Regions from separate parts of the Priestia sp. YIM B13489 genome, predicted to be linked through region 1. Evidence: riboswitches for the same ligand, from Rfam matches in the RefSeq annotation. Region 1 holds a riboswitch; the other holds the start of a gene.
The links. A riboswitch is a leader RNA that binds a small molecule or an ion and turns the genes downstream of it on or off. The one in region 1 is predicted to bind cobalamin.

Region 1 (4,158 bases):
TTGCTAATGATTTTTTCATTTGCCAAAATATAGCCAAGACGAAGCCCGGCAATATTAAACATCTTTGTCATGGAACGCACAACAATGATATGCTCATAATCCAGAATAAGAGAATCAAATGAAGGCTGATGTTCGACAAAATCAATAAATGCCTCATCAATCATTAAGTATGTACCATGATGAGCAGCAGCTTTTACTACTTTCATCCATTCCTCATGACTATACATAACGCCCGTTGGATTATTTGGATGACAAATCCACAGTACTTTTATGTCCGGAAGAATGCTCATAATCAACTCTATATCCCAGCTCCAGCCATTTTCTTCAGATAAAGGAACGTATGTCACTTCACATCCATAAGCTTTACTTGCCTGTTCATATTCAACGAAAGTCGGCTGTACAATCCCTGCTTTCTCTCCTGAAAATAACGAAGCAATAAGGAAAAACGCTTCAGCGGCGCCATTTGTAGGCAGCACTTGAGCACCTGAAACATGATGATGAGCTGCAAGTTTATTTTTCAGCTCCGTTACTTGAGGGTCAGGATAACTAAACGCTGCACCCTTGAATTCGTTCCACTTTTCGTGAAGCACAAGGGGAGCCCCTAAAGGATTTGTATTCACGCTAAAGTCTTTTATATGCGACAAATTCTCGGCCCCTATTGCTTTTAAAAAGACATTAGGATTAGCTCCATGTGTAGGTAATAGCACTAATAACTCCTCCTAACAAAAGATATAATAACCACGTAGCATAGACCGTCCTTTTCATAATGAAAACAGCTTGTTCAATATGACCGGCTTGCAGAGGAATGAGTGGTTCACCCATTTTTGCACGATTAGATTCTATGCCTTTATATGTATTAAGCCCGCCGAGTTGAATACCTAACAGAGCAGCCACTGCGCTTTCCCCGTATCCGCTATTTGGGCTGGGATGCTTCTTAGCATCACGCTTAATCAAACTCGTTACATGCCCAAGAGAATACTGGCTTTTTGCTACATTAACAGCCGTCATCACCACTGCAGTTAACCGACTCGGAATATAGTTTAATACGTCATCGGTTTTTGCACTAAAGTAGCCGAACAGAAAGTAGCGGTCATTTTTGTACCCAACCATCGAATCACATGTGTTAATAGCTCGGTAAAAAAAGGCTAGGGCTCCTCCTCCTATAAATGCATAAAAAAGCGGAGCTGTAATACCATCACTTGTATTTTCAGCCACGGTCTCTACCGTCGCTCTGGCAATTTCTCCTTCTGACAAACGATCTGTATCTCGTCCCACAATCATACTTACTTCATATCTAGCTTTCTCCATATCTCCTAGCTGAAGCGGCTTTTGTACCTTATAAGCAGCTTCGCTTAAAGAACGAGTGGATATAGTAGTCGCAATCATTACGCTCTCTACTAAAACACCTGCTATAAAATGAACTCCGTACAAAGCATGGAGGAACAAAAAGGGAACAACTCCTGCGAGCACAGCCATACTTATCACAAGAAGCAATCCTTTGAATCGTTTTCCTGCACCTTTATTTAATCTAGAATCTATCCAATAAATCCATTTGCCAAACCAGCGAACGGGATGCGGCCAATTTTCGGGATCGCCTATAATTCGGTCAATTAGTAAAGCAATCGTCATGGCCGTCATGTGTGCAATTATCGCTTGTGTAATACTCATTTCTTCACCTCTTTCCCTTAAGTCCCTGCTCTAAGCTTATTTTCACCAGCTTGGCTACCGCTTGCCCTAAAGCGGTCATAGAGCCTGCATATTCATATAATGATCCTTGCTGAGACGCTGCAACTGAGATGCTGTCCGTAGATGTTCCCGTAGCAATCGTCTTTGTAGCCGGATCTATGACACCCAGCTGTGACAGCGTTTTTGTTTTAGCTTCTGTGGCCGCAATAAAAAGCTGTAAAAACGCTGCATCCGTAAGCGTACCTTCCACGAAAAAAAACATATTAATTGTACCAGGAGAGGAATAGAACGGGACAGCTTCGTCAGCTGTAATATCTACTGCGTTTCCTACTCCAGCCGTTATCACGGAAGCTACTCTTACTCCGTAGCCTTCATAACAGTAAACCGCTCTTTCTTTTAACCACACGGCTGTCATCAACCCTACGATTTGCTCATGGCGCACATTTTCTTTCATCAAATATTGCTCATACTCCAAAGAAGGAGTATCTGAATAATAGTCTTTGTGAACAAATCGATTGTAAAAGGTGTCCGTTTCCGTAATGCCTGTTCCTAAAACCCCTGAGCTGTATGTTTTATAAGAAGTCTCGGTTTTCATGATTAAAAGCTCAGGCCTTTCTTCAATTTTAAGATGTGAAAAGGGACCAATCCCCTTTTCAATTCGAACTGGAATATGGTCCCTCTTCTTATTTATTGTACACCTCAGGGTATACTGCTTTTGCTAAGTCCTCTAAGCCATCTACAATACGAGGTCCTAAGCGATTGATTTTGTTTTGATCAACCTTCTCGATGTTACCCTCTTTTACAGCAGTCATGCTGCTCCAAGCGGGACGCTTCATAATCTCATTTTTGTCTGCATCATACGTTGCGATAATAACGTCAGGGTTTAACTTAACAACTTGCTCTTCAGAAAACTTAACCCAACCTTTTTCACTAGCTGCTACGTTATCAGCACCGATCATAGTAAGCATTTCGTTCATGAACGTACCTTTTCCTGTTGTATAAATCTCAGGAGCTCCTGATACCTCTATCCATACTTTTTTACGATCTTCTTTTGAAATCGTTTTTGCTTTTTTCTCAATTGAAGCTACTTTTTCTTTCATGTCTTTAATTGTTTGATTAGCTTCTTTTGTTTTACCTGTTAATTTACCGATTTGCGTAATAGAATCATAAACCGTATCAAACGTTGTTGAATCTTTTACAACAAATACCGGAATACCCGCACTTTCAATTTGTTTAAATACTTCATCCGAAACGCCCATACTTGAAGCGTGTGCCAGCACTAAATCAGGATTTAAAGCAATAACTTTTTCCGCATTAACGTTCATATCTCCTACCTGCGCTTTTTTCTTTACGCTTTTAGGATAATCATCGTTGCTTGTAACACCGACTAATTCTTTTTCAAGGCCAAGGGCATATACAATCTCCGTATTACTTGGCATTAAGGAAACAATTTTCTTAGGCTGTTTTTTCAACGTAATTTCTTTATCACGCGCGTCTTTTACCTTCACTGGAAATGCAGCTTGTGACGTTTGTGCCGTATCTTGCTTCGTTTTTTTATCACTGTTGCTTTGGCTGCCTGCACCGCATGCAGCAAGTACGATGACTAACAGTGCAATAATGGAATACGAAAGCCATTTTTTCATCTAAATACTCCCCCTATATATTGTTCATTGTGAATACGAAACCTCCACGTTAAAGAAAAAGCAAATGATCATGCAAAAAGCAGCGCTATCCCGTTTTTCCGCTTTGACTATGTATACTGCTCGCCGGCAGCTTCAAAATAAAAAAGCTTTACTTTCAATTGAAAGCAAAGCAGGTAACGTCAAGATAAGCAGGAAAAGAATCCGTTCACTATACTTGATATGTATGTTCATTACCCTGCTTCACCCTTCCTCGAAGGTTTCACAGCTAACAATAAGGCAGGTCTCCTGACTTACGCACAAAGCGCTTACAGTGGCGGGACCGCGCTGGTTTTTCACCAGACTTCCCTTTTCACTCAATCTTTAAATTGAGACCTTATTGCTTTACGATTATTCACTTGTCCTAGTATACCCCACTCATGGAAAAATGGAAATAGCCATTCTCACAAAAAAAGCTGCGAGAATGCTCTCGCAGCTTAAGGGATTAAAGAGTTGCTAAAAATTCACGGACCGCTTCAGGCGTTTTAGCATTTGCACTGTGCAAGTGTGCAATTTTTTCACCGTTTTTATATACAAGAAGAGAAGGAATACCCATTACATTGTTTTCAGCAGAAAGTTCTTCAAACTCATCCTTGTCAATTTTAAACCATGCTTTATCTGTGTTTTCATCAACGATTTCATCAATGAACATATCCAAACGTTTGCAATCAGGACACCACGTTGTCGTAAAAATCCCAACGCTTAGTGTTTCGTTCTTAATTTGTTCGCGAAATTGTTTTTCTTCCGTAAATTGTTTCATTGTGTTACCTCCAGCATCTATTCGTTCCTTCTC
Region 2 (4,158 bases), 500 kb from region 1:
AACGTTCAAGCACACCTTCAGTTACGGCTCTCGCTAAGTTGATAGAAGAAAGATTACATACAACAAAATCGCCCGGATTCTTTGTAATAATAATTTTTCCGTCTTCTGTAATTTCCTCTGTTACGACCGTTGTGCTTTGGTTTTGCGTAATTTCTGTACATAAGTTGCTGCAGTAGATCATGCCCTCGTGGCGGTTTTGATTAGCTCGGTTAACCGTATCACGATAAAACATATAAGGCGTTCCGGTTTCAAGCTGGGAAAGCATAATACGCTTGAAGATTTCAATAGCAGGTACTGTTTCTCTTGAAAGCTGTTCATTATTTACACACTCAGCGTAACGAGTGCGGAACGAACCGCTGCCTTCTTCTTCATCATAAAAATCTTCTAACGAGTAGCCCATCAGCGTACGAACTTCGTGAGGATCGAATAAGTGCCAGTCTTCACGTGCCTCTACTTTTTCCATAAACAAATCTGGCAAACATACGCCAGTGAATAAATCATGCGTGCGCTGACGTTCGTCACCATTGTTCAAACGCGCGTCTAAGAATGAAAAGATGTCTTTGTGCCATACGTCTAAATATACGGCAATAGCTCCTTGTCGTTGACCTAGCTGATCGACACTTACAGCCGTATTATTTAGCTGTTTCATCCATGGAATTGTTCCTGATGATACGCCTTTAAAACCTTTTATATCACTTCCTCGGCTTCTAATATGACCGAGGTAGACACCAATTCCGCCTCCATTTTTACTAAGCGTGGCCAAATCTGTATTGCTATCATAAATACCGCGTAAGCTGTCATCAATCGTATCAATAAAGCAGCTAGATAGCTGTCCGTAGCTCTTTCCTGCGTTTGAAAGTGTTGGTGTGGCAACCGTCATATATAGACTAGAAAGCGCCCAATACGCTTCTTTTACTAATGCTGTTCGATTTTCTTTCTTTTCTTGAGACATCAGCGTCATAGCAATGATAAGAAAACGTTCTTGCGGTAATTCGTATACGCGCTTATCATGTGATGTCGCTAAATAGCGATCTGCTAATGTCAACAATCCAATGTATGTAAATAAACGATCGCGTTCAGGAATAATGACTGAAGCAATTTCATTAATTTCTTCTTCTGTATATGTTTTTAATAGCTGCTTATTATAAATGCCGATTTTTGTTAGTTCTTGAATAAGCTGATAAAACGAACCGTACTTCTCTTTTTTATCGTAACCTCGGTTGTCCGCTGCTTTTCGATATAGTTCGTTTAAGTAGACGTCTGCCGCTACGTACGTCCAATCGGGTTCTTCCATTGAAATACGCTCTAAGGCTGCCAAAATTAGGACGTTTGCAACCTTTTCGTCCGTCATATTTTCCTTTACTGTAACAGTTTGAATAACCTTTTCCTCATACAAAGAAAAATCAAGCTGCGTAAATTCTTTTTTTAAACGTTCAATATATGCAGTTAATTCATGTAGAATTGTAGGCTTTAATGTATTCACCATAAATATGGCTCCTCTCTTCACTTCAAAATAAAAAATCGCTCACCGTACCTCGGTGAGCGAATAGAACGAAGATAGAAGAAGACACTAAGTCTTTTCTCAATCCTCGCTCTACCCTCTCACCTCCCGAAGAAGATAAAACGACATAAAAAAGGCAGGTCTCCTGACTTATGCTTCTTTTTACTTTAAGGCCTTCCCATGATGTTTACTCACAGTGGATTTCCTTATTTCATCAGCATTCACAGTTGCGGGGACAGCTTTGGATTTTCACCAAATTCCCTTTTAAGTCTTTTTATCAGACACCTTTTTCACTGGAAAACACAAAATATAGTATTTTATTATGGATTTCAAAACAACATATTGTGTTATGTTATAAACACATTATATAGGACAACTTAGAAAACTATCAACCTATTTTCAAAAATAATTTTGTTTTTTACGATAAAACTCTTCGACTTTTTTCATCAAACTATTCCATCATAACATGTTTTGACACGCTTGATGGAACAATGTGCTCTTTTTAAAAAATTTGTCCTATTTTTCTACTAAACATTGACAACCTCAATAAAAAAACCGTTTTTCATCAAAAAACGGTTGTTAATTATTTGTATTCTTTTTCAAATGCTGTGATTGTTTTGATAAACTTTTTATCAATATCGTATCCTATCCCCGGTTTTCCCTTCACCTTTATTACTCCGGCTTCTACCTCTACTTCGGGCTTAATAATATCTTTTTCCCAATAGCGAGACGACGCAGAAATATCACCTGGTATCGTGAAAGAAGGCAGTGTGGCAAGGGCAATGTTATGAGCTCGTGAAATCCCTGCTTCTAACATTCCTCCAACCCAAAGTTTTACACCATGCTGGGCGCATAAATTATGAATTTGCTTTGCTACGGACATTCCGCCAACTCGCCCGATTTTCACATTGATAATCTTACAGCTTTCTTGTTCGATTGCATGACGTGCATCTTCATAGCTCACAATACTTTCATCTAAGCAAATCGGCGTCTTTATTTGCTTTTGTAACAATCGATGATCAAGGATATCATCAGAACTTAACGGCTGTTCGATCATCATTAAATTCAATTCATCTAGTTTCTTCAATGAATCACTATCGCTTAACGTATAAGCTGAATTGGCATCAGCCATAAGAGGAATGCTTGGAAATTCATCTCGAATTTGTTTCAGTAGCTCATAGTCAGCACCCGGCTTAATTTTCACTTTAAAGCGCTTATAGCCATCTTTCATGTAAGTCTTTATTTGTTCTTTCATTACGGAAATGTCATTTAAGCCAACTACCACTCCAGCTTCTACAGCAGACCTTACTCCGCCAATTACTTCAGATAACGGCTTATTTTGCCGCTTTGCATACAAATCCCATACAGCACAGTCCAAAGCTGCTTTAGCCATGTTATTTCGCTTTAGAGGTTTGAATAGCTTTTGAACATCCTCTGGTTTTTGAAGCTGCTTATGAAGAAGCGAGGGAATTAAAAAATCGTCTAACATATGAAAACACGTCTGAATCGTTTCTTCCGTATACCAAGGAGATGAAAAAGCAACGACTTCTCCCCACCCTGTAAATCCTTGTTCATCTTCTACTTCAAGCAAAATCAATTCTCGATCCTGCACCGTACCATAGCTTGTTGAAAAAGGAGAAAGAAGCTTCATGTCAATTTTATAAAGATGTACTTTTTTTATAATCATCGATTAGCTCCCTTTCTGTATGAACGATGATAGCTTCCGGCGTATGATTTTATTAGAAGCCGTTCGCGGCAGCTCCTCTACTCGAACGAAGTACTTTGGAAGTTTGTACTTTGCTAAAAATTGTTGAATGTGTAAAGATAATTCTTCATCTGAAACGTCTTCGTTTACAACAACACATGCAGCTGGCACTTGTCCCCATTTTTCATCAGCTACTCCCGTTACACCGGCCTCTTTAACAGCGGGATGCTTCAACAAAACATTTTCAATTTCAGCTGGATATACATTTTCTCCACCTGAAATAATAAGGTCTGAACGTCTGTCTAACACATATAGAAAGCCTTCTTCATCCACTTTCCCGATATCTCCTGTATAGAACCAGCCTTGTTGAATTGCTTTTTGAGTAGCCTCAGGTTTATTTAGGTATCCTTTTGTAACATTTGGACCTTTAACAATGATTTCTCCTGCTTCGCTGGTCTCATTTCCTTTTTCATCTACAATTTTCATTGCACATGGAAATAATGGTTTACCTGCTGATCCCAGTTTTCGCAAACTGTCTTCAGGTGAAAGCGTAACGAACTGTGAAGATGTTTCTGTCATTCCATACGTTTGATAAACAGGAATTTCTTTATTCACACAAGCCTCTAAAATAGTAAGCGGTGCAGGTCCTCCTCCTAAAAGCATACAGCGAAACGTATTTGGATACTTGCGTTCAGCTAATTCATCAAGCATATTGGACAGCATAGAAGTAACAACCGAAATAATCGTTACCCCTTTGTTTTCAATGGCTTCATTTACTGCTCTTGCTTCAAACCGTTCTTCTAAAATGATTTTCATTCCGTAAAAGACGCTCCGCATTAAAATAGATAAGCCGCTAATATGAAACAAAGGAACCGCTATAAGCCAGCAGTCTTTTTCATTTAATCCTAAATTAAGCGCTGAGCCAACAGAACTCCACCAGTGATTTCCATAT

Region 2: another riboswitch for cobalamin. It lies ahead of ACFX4W_RS15910 (ribonucleoside-diphosphate reductase subunit alpha); the one in region 1 lies ahead of ACFX4W_RS18455 (ABC transporter substrate-binding protein).

What each region holds. Positions count from the first base shown of each region.
Region 1 is NZ_JBHZOQ010000053.1:2,480,333-2,484,490, reverse strand. It holds gene cobD (threonine-phosphate decarboxylase CobD) at 1-707, opposite strand, end outside; gene cbiB (adenosylcobinamide-phosphate synthase CbiB) at 682-1,668, opposite strand; gene ACFX4W_RS18460 (adenosylcobinamide amidohydrolase) at 1,673-2,281, opposite strand; gene ACFX4W_RS18455 (ABC transporter substrate-binding protein) at 2,370-3,329, opposite strand; cobalamin riboswitch at 3,588-3,720, opposite strand; gene ACFX4W_RS18450 (thioredoxin family protein) at 3,811-4,125, opposite strand.
Region 2 is NZ_JBHZOQ010000053.1:1,981,216-1,985,373, reverse strand. It holds gene ACFX4W_RS15910 (ribonucleoside-diphosphate reductase subunit alpha) at 1-1,486, opposite strand, end outside; cobalamin riboswitch at 1,620-1,805, opposite strand; gene menC (o-succinylbenzoate synthase) at 2,085-3,188, opposite strand; gene ACFX4W_RS15900 (o-succinylbenzoate--CoA ligase) at 3,192-4,158, opposite strand, start outside.